4 regions of the Nonomuraea sp. NPDC050663 genome follow, and region 3 is predicted to be linked to each of the others. Evidence: riboswitches for the same ligand, from Rfam matches in the RefSeq annotation. Region 3 holds a riboswitch; each other region holds the start of a gene.

Region 1 (7,754 bases), on a different contig from region 3:
CTGACCGCGTCGGGGCCGTACTCCTCGACGCTCCACACCGAGTCGACGCCGATGCTCTCGGCGCGCTGGATGACCGGGAGCACCTCTTCCATGGATTCGCCGCCGTATCCCATGGCCAGTCCGAGCCGCATACGTTCTCCTTTACGCGAAGGGCAGGGGTTGCCGCGCGAGGTCGGGGGAGGCGGGCAGCCGGGCGCCGCCGAGGAAGGGGAAGGCCGCCGGCGCGTCGCAGTACAGGCCGGGCACCAGGACCCGGGCGACGTGCAGCCCGGTGTCCGGCATGGTCAGGTCGACCGCGTAGGCCCTGAAGCCCTGCTCGGTGAGCGAGCGCGGCGTCTCGGAGAGCTCGGGTCCCGACGGGAGCCGGAGCCGGTCGAGGCCGCCGTCCTGGAGACGCTCGTCGAGGTAGACCTGGACGTGCAGGCGGACGTCGTTGACGTCGCGCCAGCCGCGCGGCAGGTCGTCGAGGTAGCGCCGGTCCGCTCTGCGGCGCAGGTACGGCCGCTGCCCCACATCGCGGCGCAGCAGGACGCGGCCGGTCTCGTAGGTGCCGATCGCCTCGGTGAACGCCTTGGCGGCGGCCTCTTCCTCGGTGGCGCGGCAGGCGCTGCCGAACCCGACGACCCTGCGCGCCCGGTCCTCCACGAACGCCCCTGCCACGATCGCGTCGAACGGTGTCGGTATCCGCAGCAGCGACACGGTCAGCCCGGCGTCGGCGGCCTCACCGAGCGCCGTGGCTAGTGGTCCCTTCACGGGCTTCGGCAGCGGGGAGGCGGGCGAGCCGCCGTGCCACCAGACCGTGACCGCGTCGCGCTCCAGCACCTCGCGCAGAGCCGCCTGCCTGGCCCCTTCGAGGGTCGGCCCGGCGGCCGTACCGGCGAGCACGGGATAGTTGGTGGGAGGCTCGGATCGGCGCGGTCCGGCGAAGTAGTTCACGTACACAAGCGAAGCGGGCACCAGCACCTTCTCGCCGGAGGTCAGGTCCTCGGCGGGCGCCCAGGTGATCTCCAGGTCGGGCGTCATCGGGACGAAGGGGAATCCGCGCGCCCGGTACTGCGCCGGGGAGTAAAGGGCGAAGGATCCCGGGTGCACGGCAGGCTCGGTGAGCTCGCGGTAGGCGGCGCGGCGCAGATCGGCGGGCACCTGGTTGGCGCAGTGCCGTTCGACGGCCTCGCCGATGGCGGCCAGTCGCGCCGCCTCGTCGTCCCCGAGCGCCGCTCCGCCGGTGATCTCAGATCCGGTGGCGGTGTAGGAGATCAGGCTGGCTATCACGGGGTCGGCCGGGGTGTCGCGGCGGACCTGTGCGATCACGCGTGCTCCTCTCCGAGGGAGGCCGGGGCCCCTGCGCACGGGGCCCCGGCCGTGAGCCGACCTACTCGTCGTCGTCCTCACGCCACTCGAACGGCGCGTCCACCGCCGGGGTGTGGGACTTGAGGCAGTTCTGCGGCTCGTCGGGCTCTGCGAATCCGTGGTGTGCCATGTGCTCCTCCTTCTGCGAGTGATTTGCACCTGCAAACAACACGCAGAGCATAGGCACAGAATTCATTTCTCCGCCAGTGAGCAGTCGTCGCATTTGATTCCGTCCGGTACCCGGTAATAGAGGCAGCAGGTGGTGCGCCGAAATGCGAGGCCAGCGGAAATGACGGCGCCTTTGCCGGACAGCCCGCCGTATGACAGCAGTGTGGTGATCAGATCGGTGGCGGGCTCGGTCAGGTCGGGGCGGGCTGTGACCACCGAACGACCGGCCTCGACCAGAGCCGAGGCGGCGTTGCCGTACAGCAGGCCGCGGGCGACCTTCACGCGCAGCCCGGCCGCCATCGGTTCCAGGTGGCCACGAACCACCAGGTCATAGAGTTGTTCCGGGGACTCGTAGCGCCACCCGGAGGGGGACGGGACGCGCAGCCGTCCGCTGTCGTCGGCACGGTCGAGCCGGGTCAGGTCCGGAACCACGCCATGGGCGAGGGCCGCGCCCAGGACCGGTGACCAGAGCCGCGCGGCGTGGCCGAGCTGGGCGATCGACGCGCCGATCCGCAGTTCACGCGTGCCGTACTTGGCCGCTGTGGCCTCGACGAGATCGGTGAATCCCGCTGCGTAATCGATTTTTACGTCGTGCCATCCGGTGTCGTCCCCGCCCAGCTGCAGAGAAAAGAAGGAGCCGAATTCGGCGACTGATTCGAGGGCGGTCTGGATCGACTTCGGCTCCATGGGAACTCCATTCCTTGAAGGCGTGCTGAATAGGCCGGACGGCGAGCCCGGCCTTTCTTCTGGGTGGCGGGTTCAGCTCGTGAGGCGGCTCCCTCCGGTCCGCAGGGTCACCTGTGGCACCCCGGACTCCGGGTGGAGCGCCACCTCGGCGTCGACCCGGTAGACCTCGGCGAGCAGCTGCGGGGTCAGCACCTCGGCAGGAGTCCCGACGGCCACGATCCGCCCGCCGTCCATGACGCAGATGCGGTCGCAGAAGGCGGCGGCCATGTTGAGGTCGTGCAGGGCGATGACGGCGGTGATGCCCAGCCCGCCTACCAGGGACAGAGCGTCGAGCTGGTGGCGCAGGTCGAGGTGGTTGGTCGGCTCGTCGAGCACCATCGCGGCCGGCTGCTGGGCGAGCGCCCGCGCGATGAGTACGCGCTGTTTCTCGCCTCCGGACAGCCGGTCGAAGGGCGCGTAGGCCAGGTCGGCGACGTCGAGCCGGGACAGAGCGTCGGCGATGATCGTCCGGTCGTCGGCGTTGTCGCCGTCGAAGGCCCGCTTGTGCGGGGTGCGGCCCATGGCGACGACGTCGTAGACGGTGAGCTCGAAGTCGCCGCCGCTCTCCTGCAGCACGGCGGCCAGCCTGCGAGCCAGCCATCCGGCGGGCATCCTCCACACGTCCTCACCGTCGAGCAGCACCCGGCCGGAGGTGGGCCGCCGGGCGCGGTAGAGGGTGCGCAGCAGGGTGGACTTGCCCGCGCCGTTCGGCCCGGCCACGCCCACCACCTCGCCGTCACCGACCTCCAGCGACACCTCCTGGACCAGGTCCCGGCCGCCGATCCGCACCGACACGTTCTCCACGGTCAGCTTCACTTCGAGCGCCTCCGCATCAGCCACAGGAAGAACGGCCCGCCGACCAGCGCCGTGATGATCCCCACCGGGATCTCCTCCGGCGCGATCAGCGTGCGCGACACGAGGTCCGCCGTGATCAGGAAGGCCGCGCCGAGCAGCGCGGTGGCTGGCAGGGCGCGGCGGTGGTCGGCGCCGATGATCAGCCGCACGACGTGCGGCATGATCAGCCCGACGAACCCGATGGCGCCGCTGACCGCCACGATCGTGCCGATCATCATGGCGACCAGCACGAACAACGCCGCCCTGAATCGGTGCACGTCCAGCCCGAGGGATGAGGCCGCCTCCTCGCCGGCCAGCAGCAGGTTCAGCGGCCTCGACACCCCGAGCAGCACGACCGTGCCCGCCAAAACGGCCGCCGCCGGGATCCACACCATCGTCCAGGTCGTCCCGGCCAGGCCGCCGAGCATCCAGCGCAGGGCCGACTGGGTCTTGTGCGGGTCGTTGGAGGTGACCACCAGGAAGCTGGCCACCGCCGACAGCACCTCGGCCATCGCCACCCCGGCCAGCACCAGCCGCACCGTCGTCATCCGCCCGCCGGAGCGGGCCAGGAAGTAGACGGCCACCAGCGCGGCCAGCGCCCCGATGAACGCCGCGATCGGCAGCGAGAGCGCGCCGAAGGTGGTCAGGCTGAACACCACCACGGTGACCGCGCCGACGCTCGCTCCGGAGGAGACGCCCAGCAGCATCGGGTCGGCCAGGGGGTTGCGCACCAGCGCCTGCAGTGCCATGCCGCACACCGACAACCCCGCCCCGATCACCGCCGCCAGCAGCACCCGCGGGAGCCGTACATCCATGACGATGGTCTCGCGCACGGCGGCCCAGCTCGGTTCGGCCAGCGCCGGATGGATGCGATGGAGCAGGATCCCCCACACCTGGCCCGCCGGGAGGGTGACCGACCCGGCCGCGATCGCCGCCGTGGCCGCCACACCGAGCAGCGCGACCAGCACGACGATCACGACCGGGTACGGCAGGCCGGGTCGGCTCACTGGAACTTCTCGGCATGCACCTGCTTGGCCAGTGCCTCGACGGCGGCCGGAGCGCGCACTCCGAGCACCACCGACGACAGCGGCAGCACCGCGAAGCGCTTGTTCTTGATCGCGGGAACGTCCTTGAGAGCCGGGCTGGCCAGCAGGAACTTCTGCTTGTCGGCCACCGGCTGGCTGCCGTAGTCGTAGATGACGATCCAGTCGGGCGCCCGCTCGGCCACCTGCTCGAAGGAGACGTCGCCCCAGACCTTGTCGAGGTCGCCGAAGATGTTCTGCGCGCCGGCCAGCTTCATGATCTCGTTGCCGACGCCCCTGCCTCCGGCGGTGAAGGCGGTCTTGTCGCCGCTGTCGTAGACGAACAGCTTGACCGGCTGGGTGTCGCCCAGTTTGGCCTTCACCCCGTCGAGCGTCGCGTGGAGCTTGGTGAGGAGCGGCTCGGCACGGTCGGAGACGCCGAAGATCTTGGCGACGTTGCGGATCTCTGTGTCCATCAGGTCCATCGAGACCGCGCCCTCGGCGCACTCCTCGACGTTGAGGTAGGTGGTGATCCCGGCCTTCTGCAGGGCGTCGCGGCTGCGGCCCTCCTTCTCGTCGAAGGTGCTCTTGAAGCCGCCGTAGACGAAGTCGGGCTCCTCGGCCAGGAGCGCCTCGTAGGAGGGGTACTCCTTGGAGACGACCTTGAGCGAGTCGTAGGCGGCCTGGTAGTCCGGCAGCACCTTGTCGTCGAGATAGGCGGTGCCGATCATCGACTTCTCCAGGCCGAGCGCCAGCATCACCTCGGTGGCGTGCTGGTTCATCGAGATCGCCCGCTTGGGCGGCTGCTCGAAGGTGGTCTTCACGCCGCAGTTGTCGAGCGTGAGGGGAAAGCCCGCCGGAGCGGCGGCGGCCGGGGCGGCCGTGGGCGCTTGCTCAGCCGGAGCGCCGCCGCAGGCGGCCAGCACGCCGGAAACCAGGAGGGCGAGCAGGAAGGACGTCGGACGTCTGCCCGTCATGAAGGGTTCCTCTCGGGGAATCTGCACGACGGGGCGGATCGGAAAGAGGGAACGCCGAAGGTTCTCGCGGCGCGGCCGACGGCACGGCAGACACGAGAGCCCGCTCCTCTCCGGGGAAATCCGCCCCAGTTCATCGAGGAGGCGACCGCGTGAGTCTCCTGGCTCTCGGGTCGCTGCTCGTCCCCGCCTTCCCACCCCTGGGGGGCAGTGGCGTGGTGGGGATCCGCTCGCCGATCACAGTGGCGGGACCGCGCCGGATTCACACCGGCTTCCTCAGTCCGCGCTCGCCTTTGCCGACATCATCACACAACTCTGGCCCTGCACCTGAACGCGGGCCTCGCACACCTGTTTCGGGCCGGTCACCGCTGAGTTCGGTAGCGATCGAGGTACTCGGTGGGTGAGATGCCGAAGTGGCTCTTGAACACGCGCCGGAAGGCATTCGCGTTCGTGTAGCCGACCCGGTGCGCGACCGCGTCGGGGGCCGCGTTCGAGCGCAGCAGGATGGCGGCGGCCTCCATCCGGTTGCGGATCCGCCACTGCCGCAGCGTCATGCCGGTCTCGGCCTGGAACGTGCGTTCAACGGTGCGCACCGAGGTGTGGACCGACTCGGCTAGCTTGTCCACGCCACGGATGTCGCCGGGGTTGAAGCGCAGCGTCTCGGCGATGGTCCGGGCGGGTTCGCTGGCCGGCATCGGCAGCACGGCGGACAGGACCGGGCTCTCCTCGATCAGTGCGAGGATCTGCCGGGCCAGGTTCGGCGTCGGTTTGATGATCGTGTTCCATGACACCGTATACGCCAGCATGAGCGTCTGCAGGTCGCGGTCGACGGTCACCATGGTGGACTCGGTCAGCGTGGTGGCGGTGTCGGCGGCATCGAAGAACAGCGGCATGGTCACCGAGTTGGCCTGCACGGTGAACTCGTGCGGGACACCGACCGGCACCCACAGCGCGTGCCCGGCCGTCAGCGTGCGCGCCCTGCCTCCGACGATGAGGTCGGCATCGCCGCAGACCTGCCACAGCAGGACGTGCAACTCGTCCTCGTACTGCTCGGGGATGGTGACCGCGGGCATCCAGATGCGCCAAGGGGCGTCGCCGTAAGTGCGCTGGGACATGTCGCCGCCCTCAGTCCGGATATGTCGCATTCTGCGTGACGTCTGTCGGAATCGGTGCACCGCAAGAAGTTAGGTTCGCCTAACCTTACCCGGGCGGATGCCGCTTATGTGAACTCCAGACGGCACAGCCGGATGACCGAGAGGCCCCCATGATCAGCTACACGCTCCGTCGCACCACGCGATGGCGCCTGACCTCCTCCATCGCGCTGGCGGCGACCCTCACGCTCACCGGTTGTGCCTCGACCGGCGGGGGTACGGCGAAGCCCGCCGAGCCGGCCATCAGCCCGACGGCGACCAGCCAGCCGGTGGGACTGCTCCCGGCAGCCGAGGGAACCACGACCTACCCGGTGACTCTGACGACCTGGGCGGGAGAGACCACCCTCCAGCAGCGCCCCGAGCGGATCGCCGTCGTCGGCCTGAATCCCAACACGGACGCCCTCCAGGCGCTCGGCGTGACCCCGGTCTACACCCTCACCGACGAGCCTGCCGCCCCCTGGCGGGACCAGGCATGGCTGCGGAAGGTCGAGAAGGTCGACACCGCCACCCGGAGGGATCCGATCAACTTCGAGGGCATAGCGGCGGCGAAGCCCGATCTGATCGTCGCCGTCGGAGCCCTTGAGGGTAAGCCCGACTTCGAGAAGCTGACCGCCATCGCCCCGGTGCTCGACACCAGGGAGGAGAGCGAGATCTCCTGGCAGGACCTGCAGCGTCTGGTCGGCCAGACCCTGGACCTCGGTGCTGCTGCCGACAAGCTGGTCACGGCCGCCGAGCAGACGATCACCGAGGTCGCCGGAGCTCACCCGGAGTTCGCCGGCAAGACCATCACCATCGCCAACGACTACGGTCCCCAGTACGGCCTGTCTTACTACACCATCGCCGGCACCTTCACCGAAGACGTCATGTCCAAGCTGGGTTTCACCCCGAATCCCCACGCGAAGAAGTTCGTCGACGAGGACGTCGTCTCCGACGAGAACCTCGGCCTGCTGGACGCCGACATCCTGGTGGTCACCTATGTCAGCGACGAGGTCCGCAAGGCGCGTGAGGCCAAGCCCCTCTTCAAGGCCGTCAAGGCGGTGACCGAGAGCCGGTACGTCCCCCTGACCCTGGTGAAGGACGACTCGACCAAGCTCGTGAACTCCGCCGGGCAGCAGGTGGACAACGCGACCTGGGTGCTGCGGGCGGGCGCCAGCGCGACCAGCCTGCCCTGGGCCGTCAAGGCGGTGGCCGACCAGTGGCTGGCCGGCGCCAAGCTCTCCTGACCAGATCGCCACAGATGTCCTTGACTGCCACTGCCCCGTACACGACCTCGTTGTACGGCCGGCGCACGGCGGGGCTGCTGGTCATCCTGACCGCCCTCGGGATCACCGCGCTGTTCAGCGTGTCGTTCGGCGCCAACCCGCTGTCGCCCGTGAGGGCGTGGGAGGTGTTGTGGCTCCGGGACGGCACAGAGGCGTCCCACATCGTGTGGACCGTCCGGCTTCCCCGTACCCTGCTCGGGATGCTCGTCGGTGCGGCGTTCGGGGTGGCGGGCGCGCTCATCCAGGCGTTGTCCCGTAACCCGCTGG
Region 2 (7,754 bases), on a different contig from region 3:
CAGGTAGAGCAGCCCGGCGCACTCGGCCGCGATGGGGCCGTCGAAGGCCGCCACCTGCTTACGCAACGGCTCGTTGGCGGCCAGCCGGTCGGCGTAGACCTCGGGGAAGCCCCCGCCGATCACGATGGCGCTCGTGCCCTCGGGGAGCCGTTCGTCGCGCAGCGGGTCGAATACCGCGACCTCGGCGCCCGCCGCGCGCAACAGCTCGACGTGTTCGATGTAGCCGAAGGTGAACGCCGCTCCCCCCGCCACGGCGACGACCGTCCGCGCTGTATCCGGTCCGCCGTGCAGCTCAGCCGCCGGGCTCCAGGGTCCGTCCGGCAGCGGGGAAGCCGTCGCGGCCAGCCGTACCAGGGCTTCCAGATCGCACGAGCGAGCCACCAGCTCGCCCAGCCGCCCCACGGCCGCCAGCGCCTCCGACTCCCGCTCGGCGGCCGGGATCAGCCCGAGGTGCCTGGACGGGGTCGCCACCGCGTCGTCGCGGCGGATGACGCCGAGCACCGGCACCTCGCCGAGCGCGGCCCTGCACAGCTCCTCGTGCCGGTCGGAGCCGACCCGGTTGAGGATCACCCCGCCCACCCGGACCCGCGGGTCGAAGGTCGCGAAGCCGTGCACGACAGCCGCCACCGACCGGCTCTGCCGCGCGGCGTCGACGACGAGCACGATCGGCGCGTCGAGCAGCCGGGCGACGTGGGCGGTGGAGGCGAAGTCGCTCTCGCCCCTGCCGTCGAACAGGCCCATCACGCCCTCGACCACCGCGAGATCACATCCGCGCGCGCCGTGCAGGAACAGCGGCGCGACCCGCTCCTCGCCCACCAGCCACGGGTCCAGGTTGCGGCCCGGCAGGCCGCTGGCCAGCGCGTGGTAGCCGGGGTCGATGTAGTCGGGGCCCACCTTGTGGGGCGACACCCTCAGCCCGCGTTGCCGCAGGGCCGCCATCAGCCCCGTCGCCACCGTCGTCTTGCCGCTGCCGGAGGCGGGAGCGGCGATGACCAGGCGCGGAACTACCACTCGATGCCCTTCTGGCCCTTTTGCCCGGCGTCCATGGGGTGGCGCACCTTGCCCATCTCGGTCACCAGGTCGGCGGCCTCGACGAGCAGCGCCGGCGCGTCCCTGCCGGTGATCACCACGTGCTGGCTGCCGGGCCTGCCCGTGAGCGCCTTCAGGACGTCGTCGAGATCCAGCCAGCCCCACTTCAGCGGGTAGGTGAACTCGTCCAGCACGTAGAAGCGGTAGGTCTCGGCGGCCAGGTCGCGCTTGATCTGCTCCCAGCCCTCGCGGGCGTCACGCGCGTGGTCCTCCTCGCTGCCGGGGCGCTGGATCCATGACCAGCCCTCGCCCATCTTGTGCCAGGTCACCGGCCCGCCCTCGCCGCTCTCGCCCAGCACCTTCAGCGCCCGTTCCTCGCCGATGCGCCACTTGGCCGACTTGACGAACTGGAACACGCCGATCGGCCAGCCCTGGTTCCAGGCGCGCAGGGCCATCCCGAAGGCGGCCGTCGACTTGCCCTTGCCCGGGCCGGTGTGCACCATCAACAACGGTCTCGTACGGCGCTGCCTGGTGGTCAGCCCGTCGTCGGGGACCTGCTCCGGCTTGCCCTGCGGCATCTCAGCCCGCCTTCCGATAGTCGCGTACGGCAGAGCCCAGGTCCTCGAGCGGCATCAGCGGAGCCCCCAGCCTCGCGGCCAGCCGTACGGCCAGGCCGAGCCGTACCGGGCCGCTCTCGCAGTCGACCACCACGCAGGCGGTGCCGCGCAGCAACCCGGCGGCCCGGTCGACGTCACCGCCCGCCGTGACCCGGCCGTCGGTCACCAGCACCACCAGCGGACGCCTGGCCGGGTCGCGCAGCCGCTCCACGCGCAGCACCTCGGCGGCGGTGACCAGTCCGGCTGCCAGCGGGGTGCGCCCACCGGTCGGCAACGAACGCAGCCGTGCCGCTCCCGCCTCGACCGAGGAGGTCGGCGGCAGCGCCACGGTCGCGGCGTGGCCGCGGAAGGTGACCAGGCCGACCTTGTCCCGGCGCTGGTAGGCGTCGAGCAGCAGGCTCAGCACGGCTGTCTTGACCGCCGTCATGCGTTTGCGGGCCGCCATCGAGCCGCTCGCGTCGACGACGAAGAGCACGAGGTTGCCCTCCCGCCCTTCGCGGACGGTCTCGCGCAGGTCCTCCTGCCGCAGCCGCAGCCCGTCTCCGGTCCTGCCGCGCTGCCGCTGGTGGGGGGCGGCGGCCAGCAGTGTGGCGACCAGGTGCAGGTCACGAACCCGGCCGTCCGGGTGGCGGGAGCCGGTGGCCCGGCCGCGCGGCGTCCGCGAGCGGGAACGCCGCCCCGCCGCACCCTCGCCTACACCGGGCACCTCGAGCAGCGGCACCCGGTACGGCGCCGCCACCGCGGCCACCTGCGCGGTGCCGGACTCAGGCCCGGGTTCGGCTGTTCCGGAGGCCGGGTCTGTGGCCTTTTGGGTGCCATCGGCTTGTGTGCCATCGGCGCCGTCCGGGCCGGGCCGGTGCTCGCCCGAGGCCCTCTCCTGGTCCTGTGACCCGTCCCGGTTCTGCGGCCCGTTCCGGTCCTGGTCGGGCGGTGTGTCGTGGTCAGGCCCGTCGGGTCCCGGCGGGCCGTCTGTGCCGCTGTCCGGGCCGCTGTCTGTGCCTCCGTCTGTGCCGCCGTCCGGGCCTCCGTCCGGCGGGTCGTCGTCTCCCGAGGTCTCCGCCAGCAGCCGGTCCAGCAGCTCCTCATCCAGCCCCGGCGCGTCGAAGGGGTCGCGCCGCCGGCGGTGCGGCAGGGCCAGGCGGGCGGTCGCCCGCACGTCCTCGGTCGTCACCCGATCGCGCCCGTGCCAGGCCGCGTGCGCGATGGCGGCATGGGCGGTCACCAGGTCCGCCCGCAGCCCATCGACCTCGAACGCCGCGCAGACCGTCGAGATCTGGCGCAGCCGCGCATCGGGCAACCGCACGTCCGCCAGCCTCGCCCGAGCCAGGGCGATGCGCTCGGCCAGCTTCGACTCGGCGCCGGTCCAGCGGGCGGCGAAGGCGTCGGGATCGGCGTCGAAGGCCAGCCTGCGGCGGATCACCTCCGCCCGTTCCCCGGGGTCGCGCGAGGCCCGCACCTCGACGGTCAGGCCGAAACGGTCCAGAAGCTGTGGCCGCAGCTCCCCCTCCTCCGGATTCATGGTGCCGACCAGCAGGAAACGGGCCGCGTGCCGTACCGAGACCGACTCCCGCTCGACGTAGCAGGTGCCCAGGGCAGCCGCGTCGAGCAGCAGGTCGACGAGATGGTCGTGGAGCAGGTTGACCTCGTCGACGTAGAGCACGCCCCGGTGCGCGGCGGCCAGCAGGCCAGGCTCGAAGGCTTTCACCCCCTCGGTGAGCGCACGCTCGACGTCCAGGGAACCGGCCAGCCGGTCCTCCGAGGCGCCCACCGGCAGCTCGACCAGCGCCGCCGGCCGTACAGACCGCTGCTCGCCCGGCTCGTGCGGGCCGTCGGGGCACCCGGGATCCGGCGCCGCCGGGTCGCAGGCGAAGCGGCAGCCCGCCACGACCCGCACAGCAGGCAGCTGGCCGGCCAGGGCGCGGACGATCGTGGACTTGGCGGTGCCCTTCTCGCCGCGCACCAGCACCCCTCCCACGCGCGGCGACACTGCGTTGAGCAGCAGCGCGAGCTTGAGGTCGTCGAGTCCGACGACGGCGCTGAACGGGTAGGTGATCGTCAAGACGTGGCCTTCCGGTTGACATGGGCGACGCGCCATCCGCCACGACCGGGCGCGAGCCGCGTGGTGGACAGCGGCGCGAGATCGAACAGGGCGGCCCGCGCCGGGCCGAGCCCGAGCGCGTGACCGAGGGCGGCTCTGATCGCACCGGCGTCGCAGACCGCCACGATCTCGGGCTCGTCGCGCACGGACTCCATCCACCCCGCGACGCGCGTGGCGAGCGCCGCCAGGCTTTCACCACCGTGGGGCGCGGCCTCCGGATCGGCGAGCCACGCGGCCAGCGCCTCAGGCTCGTCTTCGGCGACCTGCGTGTACGGCAGGCCGCGCCAGCGCCCATGGTCGGCCTCGGCCAGAGCCGCGACCGGGCGAGCCTCCCACCCCAGCGCCATCGCGGTCTGCGCGGCGGCCGGGGCGGGCGACACCCAGGCGAACCCCGCCTCCCTGATACGCGTCGACAAGGACGACGCCTTCCCGATACGCGCCGACAGGGACGCGGCCGTGGCCAGCGAGGCCCGGTCCGCGTCCTCGTCGGCGGGAAAGCACGCAGCGCGCATGCCAGGAGTCGCGGCATGCCGGACGAGCAACATGCCGCTCAGGCGGCGACCAGGGCGTCAGCACGCCGGGATGCCCGCTCGGAGACCCACCCGAACAGCACGCCGAACGCCGCCCAGAACACCAGCTGCGTGCCCAGCGAGGCCACCCGGAACTCCCACAACAACGTGGCGGGGAAGCCGTCGGGTACCTCGTTGATCGTCGGCAGCAGCACCCACGCGGCGATCACCGGCACCAGGAAGGCGGCCACCGCGCCGATCCAGCGCTGCCAGGATCCGGCGGCGATCCTGCGCGAGACGGCGACCGCGACGGCGGTCGCGGCCAGGCCGACCAGAAGCATCACCACATACAGGACCGTGCGGCTGTTGATCGTCTCCGGGTCACCGACGGCAGGTGGGTTGGCCGGATATTTCAGGAAGGGAACAAGAATGACGGCCACGAACGCCGTCCCGGCGACGGCCAGCGCCAGCCCGCCCTCGTTCCTCGGCCCGACACGACCGCGCAATCCCGCGATCACCAGGGCGCACACTCCACCCACTGCCAGGCCGTACAGTCCGGTGGCCAGGAACAACCCGGCCTTCTGCACCGGACGGCTGATCTCCACGTCATGGCTGTGCCCGGCAGGCTCGGGTTCCGCAGGCGCCGCCGCGGCGGCCGCCTCCTCCAGCGCGATCGCACTGTCGATCCGCGGCTCACCGACGAAGAAGGCGAATCCGCCCGCGACGAGTCCGGCCAGGAGGCCAAGCAGCAGCCCCCTGACCACAAGGGTCCGAATCACGCCCGCTCCTAGTGGCACGGCACGCCGAGCAGATGACGCCCGTCGTGCATGAGTTCGTGGAGGAGGGCACCGGTCTGCGAGACCGCCCCGTTGTCCATCAGGACCAGGTAGGCGATCAGCAGCAGTACGGGTACGGCCAGCAGCCAGACACGCAGGCGTGGCAAGGGAATAGTGGTGGGAGCGGACAGTCCGCTCATCGTGCCTCCTCAGGGATATCGCGTCCCGTGCAATGAGGTCACGGCCGTTCAGGCGACCTGGCTCCCAGGATCTGAGTCCTGGATACAGTGGCGCGTCCGCACCGGCATCTCACCGGATTTCCCCTGAACTGCTGTGAAATCTACCGGAATGTATCCTTCCAACCCTTTAGCGTCAACTACCGCCTCATAGAAGAGAGCGCCGATCCTCGGGAGTGTGCTCCTCGTGGGCGCGCCCGAGCCGTCGCGGAGGGACACGGCGCCGGGCCGCTTGCTCACTCCATCCGCTCGCACCAGCCCCCGCCAGACCCCGATCCGGGCCGAACGGTCGACGCGAGCGGCGCATCAGGCACGGTGGTGCACCTCCCCCCGATCCAGGGACTTACCCCCATGCTGGGCTAGATCGGCATATCGACGGATCCATGGCCGGGCCGCCAGGGTGGATCGCGGCATATCGGCAACCAGGCGTACTCGGTCGGTCCGGCGTGATTGTCGGCGTGTTGCGTTCTCGGAACCGTGAGCCGACGAAGCGGCTCACATCGGCGGAATGTCGTGATCACCTCCGCCCCTGGGAGAGCAGGATGAACCAGGTGGATCCCTACGCCGACGATTTCATACCCCATCAGGGAGCGGTCACCTGGGTGAGCGGGATGGACATGGACGAGCTCTGCTCGGCCTTAGTGGCCAACCCCGAGTGGGTCCTTTCCGCCCGCTGAAGTGACGTCGAACATCCGGAATCGAACGCCGGTGCCCTGGTCGGCCACCATGACGGCTGGCTCGTCGTGGTCGAGCCGGTTTGCAGCAGGGCGATGATTCGGCTGGTCCAACTCTCCGCCACCGGCCAAGCACTCGCGCTGTACTGGACGATCAACGCGCAGACCATGATGGGCTACGCCGCAGGCAGATCACTGATCGCCTTGTTCGACCCCATGGCCCCGGCGACGATGACGCCGGAGACGGAATACGCGTGGCTGGATCAGCTGCCGGTCGCGCGCGGGGATCGGCGGCTGATGACGTGGCAGTCGTCAGCCTTCGCCGCTGCTGAGAGCAGATCCGGCATCCGGCTCGACCGGCACTGGTGGGGGCAGGAGCATCTCAGCCTCACGCTCGGCTCCATCGCACCTCGCCAGCTGAGGCGACTGCCCCGCGTTCACTCCTCCGGCCGATCATCAACGCATCCTCGACGCCGATCCGCGGCTGCCGGCATCGTCGGCGATCCGGACCCGGGTCGGCTTCATGACCTCATCCGGCTCGTCTTGGAACCGGAGATCGGCGGGCCGCTGCTGCCCGCAGACGTGTTGTCCGAGGAGCCACTGTCTCGGGCATGGGAGCTGATCAGCTCATCCTTGCAGCGAACCGGGCTCTGCCCATGATGGGCGGCAGGCACCGGAACCCGCAAGATGAGCCGCCTCGAATCGTCCAAGACCATGCCGGGCGTGGGCGACATCGAGGCGCTGGCCGCGCTCTTCGAGCTCGACGCAGACAAGCTCGACGAACTTATCGGTCTGCTCCACGACGCCGACCAGCGCGGGTGGTGGGAAGATGACGAAGACGCCCTGCCTCAGGAGTACATAACGCTGCTGGGGCTGGAGGCGGAAGCCATCGAGCATCGAGGCTGAGAACCCCAGCTCATGCCGGGGCTTCTGCAACCCGAGGACTTGCGCCCGTGAGGTCATCGTGGCCGCCCGTGGTGTCGCCCGCATCACCCAGAGCGGCATCCGCTCACAGGTCGAAGCCCGGATGGACCGCCAGTAGCGCCTGCTTGAGCAGTCTCTGCTCCAGCATGTGAGCGTGCGAGTCCTCCCCTTGGACGGCAGGCATCCGATCAACACGGGCGTCTTCGTCCATGTGAAGTTCCAGGATCTCGACGATGCTGTGTACTTGGAGTCGCTCTACGGAGCCCGCATCGTCGAGGATCTCGAGCTGGTCGCCGACTACGAATTCGCCTTCGAGCACCTCAGAGCCACCGCTCTGTCGGAGGACGACTCTCGCAAGCTGATCCAGCAGAAGATCGCAAGCGGCGCTCACAGCGCATGGCCTTCTCTTGACAGGAAACGCGCATGGTGGTCGATTGGTGGCACGCCCTCACCGTAGGAGGAGTGCCGCTCCTGGCACTCATCATCCTCCTAGGGTTCGCATTGAAAACTATGCGAGGACGCATGGTCAGGAAGATAGTCCTCAAACCAGGCGAACTCACAATAGAATTCGTTGAGTTTGAGGACATAACGCAGACGGCACCTCCCGACGCAATACGGGAGAGTACGCCTCAGCTTGAGAAATAGCTAGCTGACGCTCGTATCGGGCTGGAAATAGCACTCCAGAGGGTGGAGGCTCTGCCTATTGGGCCGAGCCCTCGCCCTTCGCCCCAGGCCTCTGAGTGATGGCACGATGAATACCAGAGATCCCGCCCACGCGAACGCAGCGGGCCACAGCCTCTGCTGCGGCCCAAGCGCCCTGGGATTGGGCACGCAACACTGCATTCACACCACTTCTGATCGCCGCCACCGGCATCGACTGACTGCTGATGC
Region 3 (7,754 bases):
CCGTTCTCGATCGCGGCGGTGGGCGCGCCGTACTGGATCCACCTCGCCTACGACTTCGGCGGAGTCGGCGCCAGGCCTGGACTCGACGGGCCCGACGCGACGGGCGTGCACTTCGGGATCGGGCGCAACTCGGTGCCGCAGGTGGAGCCGGTCGAGAGCCGCTGCCCGCTGATCGTGGAGTCGATCGAGATCATCGAGGGCTCCGGCGGCGAGGGACTCCACCGGGGCGGGCGCGGGTCGCGCACGGTCTACCGCTTCCTGGCCGACGCGCACGTGACCACCCGGGGCGACCGGCTCAGGCACGCGCCGCCGGGACGTGACGGCGGCTCCCCTGGTCGCCTCGGCGGCTTCTTCAAGCGGCATCTCGACGGCACGCTGGAGCGGCTGCCGTCGAAGGCCAACAACGTGCGCTTCGCGGCCGGCGAGGCCTTCGTGGTGGAGACGACGGGCGGAGGCGGGCTCGGCACTCCCCGCTAGGGGGCGGGCTCGATCGGGCGGGCGAGCGGCTCGTAGTCGATGCGCTGGGCCACCCTGCGCCAGTCGTCGGCGCCCTGGCGCACCGCCCGGTGGACCGCGCGGGCCAGGCGCGCGCCCCACACCGAGCGCGGGCCGCCGAACAGCTCCTGCTCCCCCTCGGCCCGCACCGCGACGCACACCGCGTCGGAGGCGGTGCCGGTGCCCGGATAGCCGACCTCGGCCAGCGCCTGGCACTTGGCCTCCGTCACCGTCATCACGGTGTTGACCAGCGCGGCGTCCGACATCGCGACGGGCAGGAAGGCCACGATGTTGATCGTCCCCACCCGTGTCGGGCGCAGCTCGGGGTCGGCCGTCCCGGCGGGCGCGGCCGCCCAGGTGGGCACCCGCAGCCCGACCGTGGCCACGACGGAGACGTCCTCGTCGTCGACCGCCACGTAGCGCGAGACGTACGCGGCGGTCATCATGCCGACGCCCGGCCCGCCGGGCGCGAGCGACAGCAGGTGGTCGACCGGGTCCATGCGCGAGTAACCGGCGACGACCTGGGCGTTCAGCACCCACGACACCGGCCCGATGCCGCCGCCGACCATGGCCGACGAGATCGCCCGCCAGCCCGGCTCCAGCTCCCACAGCAGCGCGCCGAGCTCGGCGCCGTCCTCGTCGCGGTACGACAGGTTCACGGTCCTCCCCTGACCAGGTGGACGACGGGCCGCCCGTCGGGGCCCGGCTCGATCTTCACATGGGCGCCGAAGTGCCGCGAGACCAGCGCCTCGGTGAGCACCTGGGCGGGCCGTCCAGAGGCGGCCGCGCGCCCGGAGGCGACCAGCAGCAGCGAGTCGGCGTACTGCGCGGCCACGCTGAGGTCGTGCAGCGTGGTGAGCACGGTCAGCCCGTCGGCCAGCCGCAGCCGGTCGACCAGCTCCAGCACCTGCTGCTGGTGTCCCAGGTCGAGAGCGGTGGTCGGCTCGTCGAGCAGCAGGATCGGCGCCTGCTGGGCCAGCGCCCTGGCCAGCACCACCCGCTGGCGCTCGCCGCCCGACAGGTGCGCCAGCGGCCGGGCGGCCAGCTCGGTCAGGTCCAGGCGCTCCAGCACCGAGCCGGTGACCTCGCGGTCGTGGCGGCTCTCCCGCCCGAGATAGGGGATGTACGGCGTGCGGCCCAGCAGGGCGTAGTCGAAGACGGTCATGTCGGGCGGCAGCAGCGGCGACTGGGGCGCGTAGGCGATGAGCCTGGCCCGGCGGCGCGGCTTGATCGTCTCAGTCTCCAGGCCGTCGAGCGTGACGGTGCCGCCGTGCCGTACCAGGCCCATGATCGCCCGCAGCAGCGTGGACTTGCCCGCGCCGTTGGGCCCGATGACCGCCAGCCACTCCCCGCGCGCCACGTCGGCCCGCACGTCGTGCAGGACCTCGCGGGACCCGAGCGTCACCGACAGCCCCTGGACGGAGATCACACCGACACCTTCCTGGTCGTACGGAGCACGGCGACGAAGAAGGGCGCTCCCACGAACATGGTGACGACGCCGATGGGCAGCTCGGCGGGCGCCATGACGGTCCGCGCGAACAGGTCGGCGACCACCAGGAAGGCGGCGCCGACGATGAGCGACATCGGGAGCACGACGCGGTAGCTGCCCCCGAACACGCGGCGCACCGCGTGCGGGATGACGATGCCGACGAAGCCGATCAGCCCGCTCACCGCGACCGCGGCGGCGGTGGCCAGCGAGGCGGCCAGCAGCACCACCAGCCGCACCCGCGAGGCGCGCACGCCGAGGCTGACGGCCTCCTCCTCGCCCACCGACAGCACGTCGAGCATGCGGCCGTGCAGCAGCATCACGACCGCCGAGACCAGGGCGTACGGCAGGACGAGGGCCAGCTGGTCCCAGCCGCCGCCGAGATCGCCCATGATCCACGCGTAGATGCGCTGCAGCTCCTCGACCTTCAGCTGCTGGACGAAGGTCTGGATGGCGGTCAGGAACGAGGTGACCGCGACTCCGGCCAGCACCAGGGTGGCGGTGCCGCCGGACCGCCCGGCGGTGTTGCCGAGCGCGTAGGCGAGCATGACGCCGCCGATGGCGCCGGCGAAGGCCGCCACCGGGATCGACAGGGGCGCGCCGGGGAAGGCGACGATGACGAGGGTGACGGTCAGCCCGGCCCCGGCCGCCGCGCCCAGCAGGTAGGGGTCGGCGAGCGGGTTGCGGAAGACGCCCTGGTAGCCGGCTCCCGCGATCGCCAGCAGGCCGCCGACGGCGGCGGCGATGAGCACCCTGGGCAGCCGCAGCTCCCACAGCAGGCCCTGCTCGACCGGGGCCAGGCCGGAGTCGACGTCGACGAAGGGCAGCCAGTCCAGGCATTGCAGGACCACCTGCCAGGGGGAGATGTCCGCCGCGCCTCCGAGCAGCCCGGCGATCATCGAGGCGGCCAGGACCACGACGGCCCCGGCCGCCATCAGCGGCCGGACCCGGCTCACCGCGGCTCCCGCTGGCGGGGCCGGTCGGCCGCGAGCATCAGGCGGCCTTCCCCACCGCGTCGGCGATGTTCTTGGCCAGGTCGACGATGCGCGGGCCCCAGCGGGAGGCGATGTCGTCGTCGAGCTGGATCACCTGGTCGTTCTTGATCGCCGACAGCTTCGACCAGCCGGGCCGCTTGGCCAGGGTCTCCTTGCTCTGCTGGCAGCACTTGACGTCGGCCAGGAAGATCAGCTGCGGGTCGGCCTGGGCGACGAACTCGGCCGACAGCTTGGGGTAGCCGCCCGCGGCGTCGGGCGCCTTGTCGGCGATGTTCTCCAGGCCGAACAGGGAGTAGATCTGGCCGATGAAGGTGGTCGACGTCGCGGCGTAGGGGGTCTGGTCGAGCTCGTGGTAGTAGGTGAGCTTCTTGTCCTTCTGCGCGGCCTGGGCGAGCTCGGTGAGCTGGCTCTTCATGGTGTTGACGAGCTCCTCCGCCTGGTCGCCGTTGCCGGTGGCGGCGCCGAGGTCGAGGATCTCGTCGTAGGCCTCCTCCAGTTTCATGGCGGCCGGCTCCAGCAGCACGGGCACGTTGAGCTTGCCCAGCTCGGCGACGATCTTGTCGGTGTCGTTGGCGACGACGACGAGGTCGGGCTTGTGCGCGACGATCGCCTCGACGTTCGGCTTGTAGCCCGACAGCGCGGTCTTGGGTGCCTCGGCGGGGAAGTTCGACTGGTCGTCGGCGGCGACGACCTGGGCGCCCGCGCCGATGGCGAAGAGGGTCTCGGTCGCGGTGGGCGACAGCGAGACGATCCGCTCGGGCTTCTTGGCGATGGAGACCGAGCCGTTGCCCGCCTCGACCGTCACGGGGAAGGCGGCGGCCGGGGCCTCGCTGGAGGGGGCGGGGGCCGGGGCGGAAGTGGCGGCGGAGGCCGACGGGCTGGGCGCGCTCGCGCTGTTCTGGCCGCAACCGGCCAGAGCGAGGGCACCCAGCATCAGGCCCGCGAAGACCTTTCCTACGGGTCTCACGAGTAGTCCTTTCACTGCTGGAACCGAGAGACCCGCGTTGAAGCGACGGATCACCCTTTTCCACGAGGGTTGATGACGTCAGCGCGGAGGCAGGCGACCTGGCTATGACAGTTGCGGGACAGCGCCGGATTCGCACCGGACTTCGCTGCAGCTCTGCGCGTCAGACAAACGCTATCAATTCTCCGAAGTGGTCTTACGTCAAGAGCTGCCTCTCGGCGTCGGCGAGGATGCGCTGCAGGTGCAGACCGCGCCGGGCGTCGAGCTCGTGGCCGCCGCCCTGCCGCACGGTCTGGGCGAACTCCTCGGCGACGACGTCGAGCGGGTCGTCGTCGGAGTGCCCGAGGGTGACCAGTCCTTCGCGGCCGACGATGACGAATCGTTGCGTCTCCGCCTTGGACGCCTGGCACAACGACACCTCGGAGACCGCGCCGGACTCGTGCTCCAGCAGCAGGCCCACCCAGCGCAGCGGGTCGCCGTGAGCGCGCACCGAGGTGATCGTGCCGAGCGCGGCGTCCATGAGGTCGACCACGTGCGGCGCCACGTCGAGGATCGCGCCGCGCTCCAGCCGCCACGGGGTGGCGAAGTCGCCGCCGAGCAGGGCGCCGGAGACGCTGATCGCCTGGCCGCCGAGCGGCTCGATGGACCGGCAGGCGGCCAGGAACTCCCTGGTCGCCCGCGCGTAGCGCATGGTGAGGATCATCTGCGAGGCGACGCCCGTCTCGGCGATCACCCCGGCCAGCCGCTCGGCGTTCTCCAGCGAGTCGGCCAGCGGCTTCTCCAGCAGCAGGGCCTTGCCCGCCCTGGCCGCCCGCTCCGCCAGCTCCGCCTGCACGCCGGGCGGCACGCAGAACGCGACCGCCTCGCAGACCTCGAACAGCTCCTCGATCCGCTCGTAGACCGGCACGCCCAGCCGCGCGGCCACCTCGGGCCTGCGCGCCCACACGCCCGCCAGGCGGGTGTGCGGACCGGCCTTCAACATCGGCGCGTGCGCGAGCTCAGCCCACGGACCCGCCCCCACCAAACCCACAGATACTGGCTCCACGAGTTTTGAGTATGGCGTACTCATGTCCGCGGCCCCCGACCGAGTGACCTTGATGCCATGACGAGTCTCGACACCACGTCCAGGTCGGGCGCCGACACCTTCGCCCGCTACGCCATGGTCGCCTCGGCGTTCCTGATGCCGCTGCTGTTCGTGCTGCTCCTGGTCACCGCCCCGCCCGGGGTGACCGAGGAGGGGCAGCCGTACGTCCAGAACTTCTACGACAACCTCGGCTCCTACCCCATGCAGTCGTGGATCAGCGCCCTGGCGATGGTCCTGACCGTTCCCGCGCTCTTCGGGGTCGCCCGCGTGGCGCGCGCGGGCAGGCCGGCGCTCGGGCTGGTCGGCATGATCATGGCCTTCTCCCTGGCGCTCCCGCTGTCGGGCAACACCGACGACACCCTCTACGCGGCCAGCAAGGCGGGGCTGGACGTGACGACCGCGACCCGGCTCTACAACGCCGAGATGAACGACCTGCCCACCTCGCCCCTGGGCCTGGTGTGGTTCGCCGGGCTGCTCGGCCTGGTGATCCTCGGTGTGGCCGTACTGCTCGGCAGGACGGGTCCCGCCTGGGCGGCGATCACGCTGATCGTGGCGCCCTTCCTGGTCCCCGTCGCCTGGTTCGCCGGGCTCGGCAACGTGTTCGCCGCGATCGCCTGGGCCGCGCTGGCGGCCGGCATGGGCGGCGTCTCCCTGGGACTGCTCAAGCGTTAGGCCCACTCCACCGGCAGGGCGGCGAGCGCCCGCCCGACGAGGGAGGTGCGGTAGACGACCGGCTGCTCGACCAGTCTCAGACCGGGCAGCCGGTCGCCGAGCACCTCCAGGGCGGTGCGCAGTTGCAGGCGGCCGAGCGCGGCGCCCACGCAGAAGTGGATGCCGTAGCCGAAGACCAGGTGGGCGTCGGCGTTGGGCCGGTCGATCACGAACCGTCCCGGCTCGGGGAAGACGGTCTCGTCGTGGGCGGCCGAGTCGGTCGACAGCAGCACCAGCGAGCCACGCGGGATCGTGACGCCGTGCAGCTCGATGTCCTCCGTCGCGTAGCGGAAGGAGCCGAGCGAGGCGCCGTCGATGCGCATGCACTCCTCGACCGCTCCCGCCAGCCGCTCGCCCGGCACCGGCCAGACGCCCTCGCGCAGCAGCCGCAGCACGCTGTTGCCGAGCTGGTTGGGGACGGTGTCGTTGCCGCCCAGCAGGATCGTGGAGATCAGCTCCACCACCTCGCGGTGCGACAGCTCGCTGCCGGTCATCAGGGTGACGAAGTCGTCGCGCGGGTCGTCGCGGCGGGCGGCGACCAGGCGGTCGACGTAGGCGAGGTAGGTCAGGAAGCCGTCGGCGAGTTCGAGCTGGCGCTCGGGCGGCTGCGGCGACAGGAACAGCTGGAACCAGTCCTTCACCCTGGCCTGGACGAAGGCCTCGTCCTCCTCCGGCACGCCGATGAAGCGGGCGGTGAGCTTGACCGAGGGCTCGTGTCCGAGCTCGGTCACGAAGTCGGCCTTGCCCTGCGGTGCGACGCGGTCGAGCAGCCGCTCGTTGAGCTCGCGGAACCGCCGTTCCAGGTTGGCGACCGCGCGCGGGGTGAAGGCGCGCGAGACCGAACGGCGCAGCCGGGTGTGGTCGGGCGGGTCGACGTTGGCGACGAAGCTCGACAGGAACGAGCCGTGCTCGCCCAGCCTGGCCTTGGTCTCCTCGGTGAGGCTGCGCGAGATCGTCAGCGAGCCCTTGGAGGAGAAGCGGCGCGGATCGGCGTAGGCGCCGCGCACGTCGCTGTAGCGGCTCAGCACGTAGGCGCCCAGGTGCTCGCTGCGGAAGACCGGGTGCTCGTGGCGCAGCGTGCGCAGGAAGTCGTACGGCGCGGCGACGTGCCAGTCCGAGGAGACGTCAAAGTCCACCGAGGATCCTCCGGGGGTTGTCGACGAGCATCTGGGTGATCTGCTCCTCCGTGACGCCGCGCTTGCGCAGCTCCGGGAGCACGTCGCGGGAGATGTGCAGCAGGTGGTAGTCCGGATGGCGCCGCCGCACGACGTCGGCGTCGAAGCGGTCGTTGAAGCAGTAGGAGTCGTGGCCCAGCACCAGGCGTCCCGCGTGGCCGCGCTCGCACAGGGTCACCAGCGTCGACACGCGGTCCTCGAAGGAGCAGAAGGTGTCGATGCCGAAGCGGTCCATGCCGAGCGAGGAGCCGGCCGCGAGCAGCTCCTCCAGGTAGGCCAGGTTCGTGGAGTCGCCCGCGTGGCCGATCACCACGTTCGCCAGGTCGACGCCGCACTCGGCCAGCAGCCGCTGCTGCTCCAGGCCGCCCGGCTCGCTGCTGTGGGTGGTGATCGGCGCCCCGGTCTCCAGGTGCGCCTCGGCCACCGCGCGGAAGACCCGCTCGCAGCCGCGCGTCATGCCGGGCTTGTCGGTGGCGCACTTGAGGATGGCCGCCTTGACCCCGGTGCGGCCGATGCCCTCGGCGATGTCGCGCACGAAGAACTCCGCCAGCCGGTCGGGGCCGCCGAACAGCGAGCCTGGACCGCGGTTGCCGAAGTAGGGGGGCAGCGCGTCGTAGGTGTACAGGCCGGTCGCGGCCACGATGTTGACCTCGGTGAGCGCGGCGACCTCCTGCACGGCGGGGACGTAGCGCCCCAGCCCGACCACGGTCAGGTCGACGATGGTGTCGATGCCCTCCGCCTTGAGGGCGTCGAGCTTGGCGGCGGCCTGCCGTACGTCGCGCCGCTCGGGGATGTCGGGCCAGTTCCACAGGATCTCGGGGCTGAGGCCGAAGACGTGCTCGTG
Region 4 (7,754 bases), on a different contig from region 3:
CCAGCGGCTTGCTGTCGATCTTGGCGAGCACCTCGCGCAGTTGCTCGCCGCGCAGGCCGTACAGCGCCCACGAGGCCATGAACGGCAGCTCGCGCATGCCGTACGCGGACTGGAACTCCTTGTCGAGCCGCTCCCAGTCGGCCTGCGACAGCAGGCGCTGCACCAGGGCCATCGCCTCGCTCTCCTCGTGCTCCAGGTGCCGGTGCAGGCGCTGGGCCAGCGTGCGCAGGCGTCCGAGGAGCGCGTCGCGCGCCTCCTCGTCGGCGTGCTCGCCCAGCCGGCCGAACCCGGCGTCGCAGCCCACCAGCAGCGGGTCGATCTCGGCGTGCTCGCTCTCCATGCCGTCGAGGGTGGCCAGCGCGAGCACGTCGCCCGCGGCCCGCTCGCGCAGTAACGGCCACAGGGCGCTGTCCTCGCCGGTGTGGTGCTTGTGCAGGATCAGGTGGAAGCGGTCCCACCGCCGGGCCAGGGCCCGCCAGGTGGCGCGCTCGGCGATCGGGACGCGGGCGACGGCCTCGCAGAAGGCGGTCAGGTCGCGGCGGAAGGCGTGGTGCACCAGGTACATGGCGCTCAGGTCGACCGGCCCCGCGGGCGCGGCGGCCTGGCCGGGGAGCATCAGTTGAGTCATGCCGTCAGGGTGCGGCACCCCACTTGGAAGTGACTCCAATCCTGATTTGTCGCCATCTCGGACCGATGTGTAACTCGCCGTGATCTGTGCATAACCTCTGGTAACAGATAGATCGTCGGGGGAGGGCGTCCATGCGGCGTCGGCAGTTCTTCGCGCTCGGGCTGGGGGTGGCCGCCAGCACCGCCGCCCTGGCCGCCTGCGGTTCCGGGCCGGGAACGGCGTCGCGGCTGGGTCCCGTCTCGGTCGTGGCCGCCGCCGCGCCGTGGACGCCGATGGCCCAGGCGTACGGCAGGGCGCTGGAGCAGCGGGGCTTCCCCCTCGCCGGACGCGACACCACCGGGCCGATCACCACGATCACCGTCACCGGCCTGCCCGCCCTGGCCGCCGCCGAGCTCAACCACGGCCGCCCGATCCTGGAGGTGGCCACCCCGCTGGCCCGCCTGGCCGGCGAGCCCGTCGTCGTCGTGGTCCCCGGGGGTTCGCGCTACACCCACTTCGACGCCTTCGCCGCGCAACTGGTCGCCGACCCCGCCCGCACCTTCCTGGCCGGAGGCCCCACGGGGGAGACCGACCACGTGCTGTTCGGGCTGATCGCCCGCGGTGTGGGCGCCGACTCGCGCCTGGTCGACTACTCCGGCTACGCCGCCAGCGCCGACTCCGTGCCGGCCCTGCTCAACGGCGCCGCGGCCGCCGCCGCGGGAACCCTCGACGCCTGGCGGCCGCACATCGCCCAGCGCCGCGTCCGGGTGCTCGCCGTCTCGACCGACGAGCGGGTCCCGGAGGTCGACGCGCCGACACTGAAGGAGTGCGGCGTCCGGGTCGACTTCGCCGAGTGGTGCGCCGCCTTCGGCCCGAAGGACATGGCCGACCCCGCCCGGCAGGCCGCGATGGCCGCCTGCGACGAGGCCGCCTACTCCGACCAGTGGCTCGACGCCTGCCGCAGCCGGGGCTGGACGCCGATGCCGCTCAGCGGCGAGGACTTCCGCGTCTGGCTGACCTCGGAGGTCGACCGTACCAGGGACGTGCTCATCGATCTCGGACTGCTCGACACGCCCGCCACAACATACCGGGGGTAGTTGCGGTCTGCGCCACTAGATGTAGGATCCTGCCCGTTGCTGGTTCGCCGCCCACACCAGGGTGGCGGAGCAAAAGGGAACCCCGTGCGAATCGGGGACTGCCCCGCAGCGGTGAGTGGGAACGACCGCCGTCATCGAGCACTGGGCGCATCACGCGCCTGGGAAGCGACGGCCAGTAGGAAGCATTGACGAGCCCACGAGTCCGAAGACCTGCCAGCGACGTGTCCATCCATGGGCCTCGAGGGCGGCTCCAGGGAGCTCCGTGCTCGCCTGCCTGCCCTCATACGGGGAAGAGCTCGCGAGGAGAGAGCGTGACACAGATCGTTTCCGCCGACCGCCGGCTGGCCATCGAGGAAGCCGCGGCACGGGTGATCGCCGACCCGGCCAACTCCAGGATCGCCGCCCGCCTGCTGGCCGAGGAGATCGCCGACGAGGCGGCCACGCACGGGGTGCGGTCGTTCTCCGAGTCGATCGCCGCCACCCACGCGGAAGGACTCGTCCAGGACTCCCTGGCCGCCTTCGTCGCGGCGCACGCCGGCGCGCTGGACGCCCTCGTCGACGACGACGCCGACGGGCGCTTCGAGTACTTCGGCCTGCGCACCGTCTACGACCGTTACCTGCTGCGCCACCCCGCCACCCGCGCGGTGCTGGAGCGCCCGCAGCACTTCTTCCTGCGGGTGGCCTGCGGCCTGTCCGACAGCGTCGAGGAGGCCGCCGAGCTCTACCGGCTCATGTCCGGCCTGGCCTACCTGCCGTCGTCGCCCACGCTGTTCAACTCCGGCGCCAGGCGTCCGCAGCTGTCGTCGTGCTTCCTGCTCGACTCGCCGCGCGACGAGCTCGAGGGCATCTACGACCGCTACGCCCAGGTCGCGCGGCTGTCGAAGTACGCCGGGGGCATCGGCATCGCCTGGACCCGGGTGCGCTCGCGCGGCTCGCTCATCCGCGGCACCAACGGCCACTCCAACGGCATCGTGCCCTGGCTGCGCACCCTCGACTCCAGCGTCGCCGCCGTCAACCAGGGCGGGCGCCGCAAGGGAGCCGCCTGCGTCTACCTCGAGTCCTGGCACGCCGACATCGAGGAGTTCCTGGAGCTGCGCGACAACACCGGCGAGGAGGCCCGCCGCACGCACAACCTCAACCTGGCCAACTGGATCCCCGACGAGTTCATGCGCAGGGTCGAGGCCGACGCCGACTGGTCGCTGTTCGACCCCAAGGCCGTCCCGCACCTGACCGACCTGTACGGCGACGCCTTCGACGAGGCCTACCGCCGGGCCGAGGCCGAGGGCCTGGCCACCAGGACCATCCCGGCCCGCACCCTCTACGGCCGCATGATGCGCACCCTGGCCCAGACCGGCAACGGCTGGATGACCTTCAAGGACGCCGCCAACCGCACCTCCAACCAGACCGCGCGGCCCGAGAACGTCATCCACCTGTCGAACCTGTGCACCGAGATCCTCGAGGTCACCAGCGACGCCGAGACCGCCGTCTGCAACCTCGGCTCGATCAACCTGGCCGCCCACGTGGCCGGCGGCGACGTCGACTTCGTGCGGCTGCGCGCGACCGTCCGCACCGCCGTACGGTTCCTCGACAAGACCATCGACCTGGGCTTCTACCCGACGCCCGAGGCCGAGCGCGCCAACCGGAAGTGGCGGCCGATCGGGCTGGGCGTGATGGGCCTGGCCGACGTCTTCTTCGCCCTGCGCCTGCCCTTCGACTCCCCGCAGGCCAGGGAGCTGTCCACGCGGATCGCCGAGGAGATCGCGCTGGCCGCCTACGACACCTCCGCCGACCTCGCGGTCGAGCGCGGGCGGCACCCCTCGTACGGCGACACGCGGGCCTTCCGGGGCGTGCTGCATCCCGACCACTACGGCGCGGCGACGAGCGTCGCGTGGGCCGCGCTGCGCTCCAAGATCGCCAAGACGGGTCTGCGCAACTCGCTGATGATCGCGATCGCGCCCACCGCGACGATCGCCTCCATCGCCGGATGCTACGAGTGCATCGAGCCGCAGGTCTCCAACGTCTTCAAGCGCGAGACCCTGTCGGGGGAGTTCCTCCAGGTCAACCGCTACCTCGTGCGCGACCTGCAGGAGCGCGGGCTGTGGACCCAGGAGATGCGCGACGCGATCAAGCGCGCCGACGGGTCCGTGCAGGACATCCCCGGCATCCCCGCCGACCTGCGGCAGCTCTACCGCACCGCCTGGGAGCTGCCCCAGAAGGCGCTGATCGACCTGGCGGCCGCGCGCATGCCGTACATCGACCAGTCGCAGTCGCTCAACCTCTTCATGGCCAGCCCCACCATCGGCAAGCTCTCGTCGATGTACGCCTACGCCTGGAAGAGCGGCCTGAAGACCACCTACTACCTGCGCTCGCGCCCCGCGACGCGCATCGCCCAGACGACGGTCACCGCCCAGGAGGCCGTGGCCTGCTCCCTTGAGAACCCCGAGTACTGCGAGGCGTGCCAGTGATGTTGCTCGACCCCGGAATGGACCTGACCCTGCGCCCGATGCGCTACCCGGACTTCTACGAGCGTTACCGGGCCGCCATCCGCAACACCTGGACGGTCGAGGAGATCGACCTCCACACCGACCTGGCCGACCTGCCCAGGATGACCGCCCAGGAGCGCCACCTGATCAACCGGCTGGTGGCCTTCTTCGCCACCGGCGACTCGATCGTCGCCAACAACCTGGTGCTCAACCTCTACCAGCACGTCAACGCCCCCGAGGCGCGCCTCTACCTCAGCAGGCAACTGTTCGAAGAGGCCGTGCACGTGCAGTTCTACCTGACGCTGCTCGACACCTACCTGCCCGACCTGGACGAGCGGATCAAGGCCTTCGCCGCCGTCGAGAACATCCCCTCGATCCGCGACAAGGCGGACTTCTGCTTCAAGTGGATCGACTCCCTGGGCGACCTGCGCGAGCTGCGTTCCCGCGAGGACCGCCGGGCCTTCCTGCTCAACCTGATCTGCTTCGCCGCCTGCATCGAGGGACTGTTCTTCTACGGCGCGTTCGCCTACGTCTACTGGTTCCGCTCCCGCGGCCTGCTCCAGGGCCTGGCCACCGGGACGAACTGGGTCTTCCGCGACGAGTCCATGCACATGGAGTTCGCCTTCAGCGTCGTCGACACCGTGCGCGCGGAGGAGCCCGGCCTGTTCGACGCCGACCTGGACAAGCAGGTCGTGGAGATGCTGGAGGAGGCGGTCGCCGCCGAGCTCGCCTTCGCCCGCGACCTGTGCGGCGACGGCATGCCCGGCATGAGCGCCGAGCAGATGCGCCAATACCTGGAATACGTCGCCGACCAGCGCCTGGTCCGCCTCGGCTTCGGCCGCAGGTACGGCACGGCCAACCCGTTCGCGTTCATGGAGCTGCAGGACGTCCAGGAACTCGCGAACTTCTTCGAACGGCGTGTCTCCGCCTACCAGGTGGCCGTGGAGGGCAATGTGACCTTTGACGAGGCTTTCTGATGTGATTGGACCATGAGTTTGTCCCAGAATTTGCTCAACCTGGCGGGCGGCGTTCTCGGAGCCGTCATCGTGGTCGAGCTGATCCGGAGACTCCTCATCCGAGCCACCACCAAGTGGTCGGCGGCCGAGCCGTTCCTGCGCCGTTGTGTCTGGCCGGGCTTCGCGGTCGCCGTCCTGGTGGCCTTCAACATCGGCTTCCTGCCCAACATGTTCGGCACCGACACGCAGGAGCAGGAGGTCGCCGCCCAGGTCGACCACGTGCTGGGCCTGCTCACCATCGTCGCCGCCACCTGGCTGGTCATCCAGGCCACCTACGCCGTCACCGACGTGGTGCTCAACCAGTTGGAACGCATCGACGGCGAGAGGGACCGCCGCGCCCGCCGCATCAGGACCCAGATCACCCTCGTGCGGCGGGTGGCCGCCGCCGTCATCGTGGTCATCGCCCTGGGCGCGATCCTGTTCAGCTTCCCCCAGGTGCGCGCGCTCGGCACCGGCCTGCTCGCCTCAGCCGGCATCGCGGGCGCCATCGTCGGCATCGCCGCCCAGTCCACGATCGGCAACATGCTGGCCGGGCTGCAGCTGGCCTTCAGCGACGCGCTGCGCCTCGACGACGTGGTCGTGGTCAACAACGAGTGGGGGCGCATCGAGGAGCTCACCCTCACCTACGTCGTGGTCCGCTCGTGGGACGAGCGGCGGCTGGTCTTCCCGGTGTCGTACTTCACCCAGAACCCGTTCGAGAACTGGACCAGGCACGGCAGCCGCGTCATCGGCCACGTCTACCTGCGCGTCGACTGGTCGGTGCCCGTTCCCGAGCTGCGGGAGGAGCTGCACGCCTTCGTCAAGGAGCACCCGCTCTGGGACCAGAAGGACTGGACCCTGCAGATCACCGACATCCTGCCCAACGGCCTCGTCGAGCTGCGGGCGCTGATGAGCGCGGCCGACTCGGCCTCGGTGTGGGACCTGAAGTGCGACGCGCGCGAGCACCTGGTGGAGTTCATCCGCACCCGTTACCCGCACACGCTGCCCAGCTTCCGTATCGAGCTAGGCCCCCGGGCGCAGAATGCGGGTGGCGCCCGCGATGAGGGCGGTGGCCAGGACCCAGCCTGAGACGATCAGCGTCCACGCCACCCACACCGTCCACCCCACCGGCTCCCACGCGCCGCGCGCCTCGAAGACGCTCACCGGCACGAGCAGATCCAAGGTGTACACGAACGGGTAGAAGGTGCGCATCTCGTCGGGGTCGACCTTGGTGGGCCGCCAGGTGGAGAAGACCAGGGTGCCGGCGGTGAGCAGCAGCGCCGCCCACACGCCCGCCAGCCAGCTGCGGTAGCCGTACCCGACCGTGACGTCGAGGAGGGCTCCCGCCATGCGGGCGCGGGGCCGGCGGGTGCCGGTCTGCCTGCGGCGTTTGGCCAGCAGCACCCGGCGCGCGTCGCTCTCGTGGCCGATGCGCCGGTACCAGGCGGCCAGCTGCTCGTAGGGGTGCGGCCGGTAGCCGCGCGTGTCGCGGGCCAGCCAGGCGATGCGGTCGTCGACGCTCCAGGTGCCGCGCATCGACTCGTACGTCAGGCCGTCGAGCAGCACCCGGGAGGGGTAGGATCCGGGGCGGTCGGAGAGCACGCCGATGCGCGAGTAGCGCAGGTTGACCTCGCCCTCGATGTGGCGGGGGAGTAGCACCAGCTCGTCGATCTGCATGTGGGTGACGTGCAGGCTGCGGTCCTCGGCGATGAGAGTGGCGTCGGAGATGAAGAGCGTGCCGGTGATCGTGCCGCTGCGCATGCGCACGGTGCCGCGCGCGGTGAAGCCGTCGTCGAGCTCGACCGCTCCGGCCGTGCAGTAGTCGAGGTTGATCGCGATCGGGCCCAGGGCGGTGATCTGCGCGCCGCGCAGGTACAGGCCGCCGGGGAAGGCGCCGCCGATCATGCGGATGCCGCCGGTGGCGGTCAGCTCGCGCAGGAACACCGCGCCGGTGACGGCGACGCCGCCCGCCCAGATCGCCCATTCGTGCTGTGAGCGTCCGACGAGGGGCGATTCCGGCTCGCGCACGTCGTAGTGGCCCGATTCGGAGGAGGCGCCGGGCGGCGGAGGGGAGCCGACGGTGGCGTGGCTGATGCGCAGCTGGCCCTCGATGCGCGCGTTGTCGATGCGCACCCCGTGGGCGATCGTCGAGCCGTTGAGGTCGAACACCCCGCTGACCTGCGCCCTGCTGGCGATCACGCGGTCGAGTTCGCAGCCGCGCAGCCGTACGCTCCTGGTCGTGGCGTCGGTCAGGTCGACGCCGCCGGCGTGGCAGTTGAGCAGGTGGAGCGTGGTCTCCAGCGCCGACTCCGACAGGTTGAGGTCGCCGACGACGCGCGCCCCGGCCAGCCGCAGCGCGGGCACCCGGCCGGGCTGTCGCTCGGCGGCGCCCAGGAGCAGCTCGGTGATGACCTCGGCGCGGATCTGGCGCTCGCGGCCCCAGGTGTGCGCCCGCGCCGGGTCGTCGTGTTCGCGCTCGCCGTTGCGCAGATCGACCCAGTCACCCGAGGGGAAGGCGGACCATAACGCGCGCTCGGCCGCGGTCAGACGTTTCGATCTTCGCACCCCAGCA

The links. A riboswitch is a leader RNA that binds a small molecule or an ion and turns the genes downstream of it on or off. The one in region 3 is predicted to bind cobalamin.
Region 1: it holds a riboswitch for cobalamin, as region 3 does, so the genes downstream of both, ACIBH1_RS43090 (ABC transporter substrate-binding protein) here and ACIBH1_RS07150 (ABC transporter substrate-binding protein) in region 3, are expected to answer to the same signal.
Region 2: it holds a riboswitch for cobalamin, as region 3 does, so the genes downstream of both, ACIBH1_RS42955 (CbtB-domain containing protein) here and ACIBH1_RS07150 (ABC transporter substrate-binding protein) in region 3, are expected to answer to the same signal.
Region 4: it holds a riboswitch for cobalamin, as region 3 does, so the genes downstream of both, ACIBH1_RS21365 (ribonucleoside-diphosphate reductase subunit alpha) here and ACIBH1_RS07150 (ABC transporter substrate-binding protein) in region 3, are expected to answer to the same signal.

Annotation. Positions count from the first base shown of each region.
Region 1 is NZ_JBITGL010000022.1:139,994-147,747, forward strand. It holds gene ACIBH1_RS43065 (LLM class flavin-dependent oxidoreductase) at 1-131, opposite strand, end outside; gene ACIBH1_RS43070 (YcaO-like family protein) at 142-1,311, opposite strand; gene ACIBH1_RS43075 ((2Fe-2S)-binding protein) at 1,543-2,205, opposite strand; gene ACIBH1_RS43080 (ABC transporter ATP-binding protein) at 2,278-3,060, opposite strand; gene ACIBH1_RS43085 (FecCD family ABC transporter permease) at 3,057-4,085, opposite strand; gene ACIBH1_RS43090 (ABC transporter substrate-binding protein) at 4,082-5,077, opposite strand; cobalamin riboswitch at 5,208-5,407, opposite strand; gene ACIBH1_RS43095 (helix-turn-helix domain-containing protein) at 5,437-6,189, opposite strand; gene ACIBH1_RS43100 (ABC transporter substrate-binding protein) at 6,339-7,448, shown strand; gene ACIBH1_RS43105 (FecCD family ABC transporter permease) at 7,469-7,754, shown strand, end outside.
Region 2 is NZ_JBITGL010000022.1:112,320-120,073, reverse strand. It holds gene ACIBH1_RS42980 (cobyrinate a,c-diamide synthase) at 1-996, opposite strand, end outside; gene cobO (cob(I)yrinic acid a,c-diamide adenosyltransferase) at 1,005-1,607, opposite strand; gene ACIBH1_RS42970 (putative cobaltochelatase) at 1,609-3,705, opposite strand; gene ACIBH1_RS42965 (histidine phosphatase family protein) at 3,702-4,289, opposite strand; gene ACIBH1_RS42960 (CbtA family protein) at 4,295-5,032, opposite strand; gene ACIBH1_RS42955 (CbtB-domain containing protein) at 5,041-5,229, opposite strand; cobalamin riboswitch at 5,263-5,392, opposite strand; gene ACIBH1_RS42950 (hypothetical protein) at 5,808-5,942, shown strand; gene ACIBH1_RS42945 (hypothetical protein) at 6,036-6,599, shown strand; gene ACIBH1_RS42940 (hypothetical protein) at 6,663-6,845, shown strand; gene ACIBH1_RS42935 (Scr1 family TA system antitoxin-like transcriptional regulator) at 7,018-7,320, shown strand.
Region 3 is NZ_JBITGL010000002.1:516,151-523,904, reverse strand. It holds gene ACIBH1_RS07170 (hydantoinase B/oxoprolinase family protein) at 1-477, shown strand, start outside; gene ACIBH1_RS07165 (adenosylcobinamide amidohydrolase) at 474-1,154, opposite strand; gene ACIBH1_RS07160 (ABC transporter ATP-binding protein) at 1,151-1,924, opposite strand; gene ACIBH1_RS07155 (FecCD family ABC transporter permease) at 1,921-2,916, opposite strand; gene ACIBH1_RS07150 (ABC transporter substrate-binding protein) at 2,975-3,943, opposite strand; cobalamin riboswitch at 4,014-4,134, opposite strand; gene ACIBH1_RS07145 (Gfo/Idh/MocA family protein) at 4,137-4,985, opposite strand; gene ACIBH1_RS07140 (hypothetical protein) at 5,043-5,696, shown strand; gene ACIBH1_RS07135 (cytochrome P450) at 5,693-6,871, opposite strand; gene ACIBH1_RS07130 (phosphotriesterase) at 6,861-7,754, opposite strand, start outside.
Region 4 is NZ_JBITGL010000006.1:228,132-235,885, reverse strand. It holds gene ACIBH1_RS21375 (hemerythrin domain-containing protein) at 1-628, opposite strand, end outside; gene ACIBH1_RS21370 (tripartite tricarboxylate transporter substrate-binding protein) at 760-1,704, shown strand; cobalamin riboswitch at 1,728-1,937, shown strand; gene ACIBH1_RS21365 (ribonucleoside-diphosphate reductase subunit alpha) at 2,016-4,169, shown strand; gene ACIBH1_RS21360 (ribonucleotide-diphosphate reductase subunit beta) at 4,169-5,164, shown strand; gene ACIBH1_RS21355 (mechanosensitive ion channel family protein) at 5,177-6,271, shown strand; gene ACIBH1_RS21350 (hypothetical protein) at 6,206-7,747, opposite strand.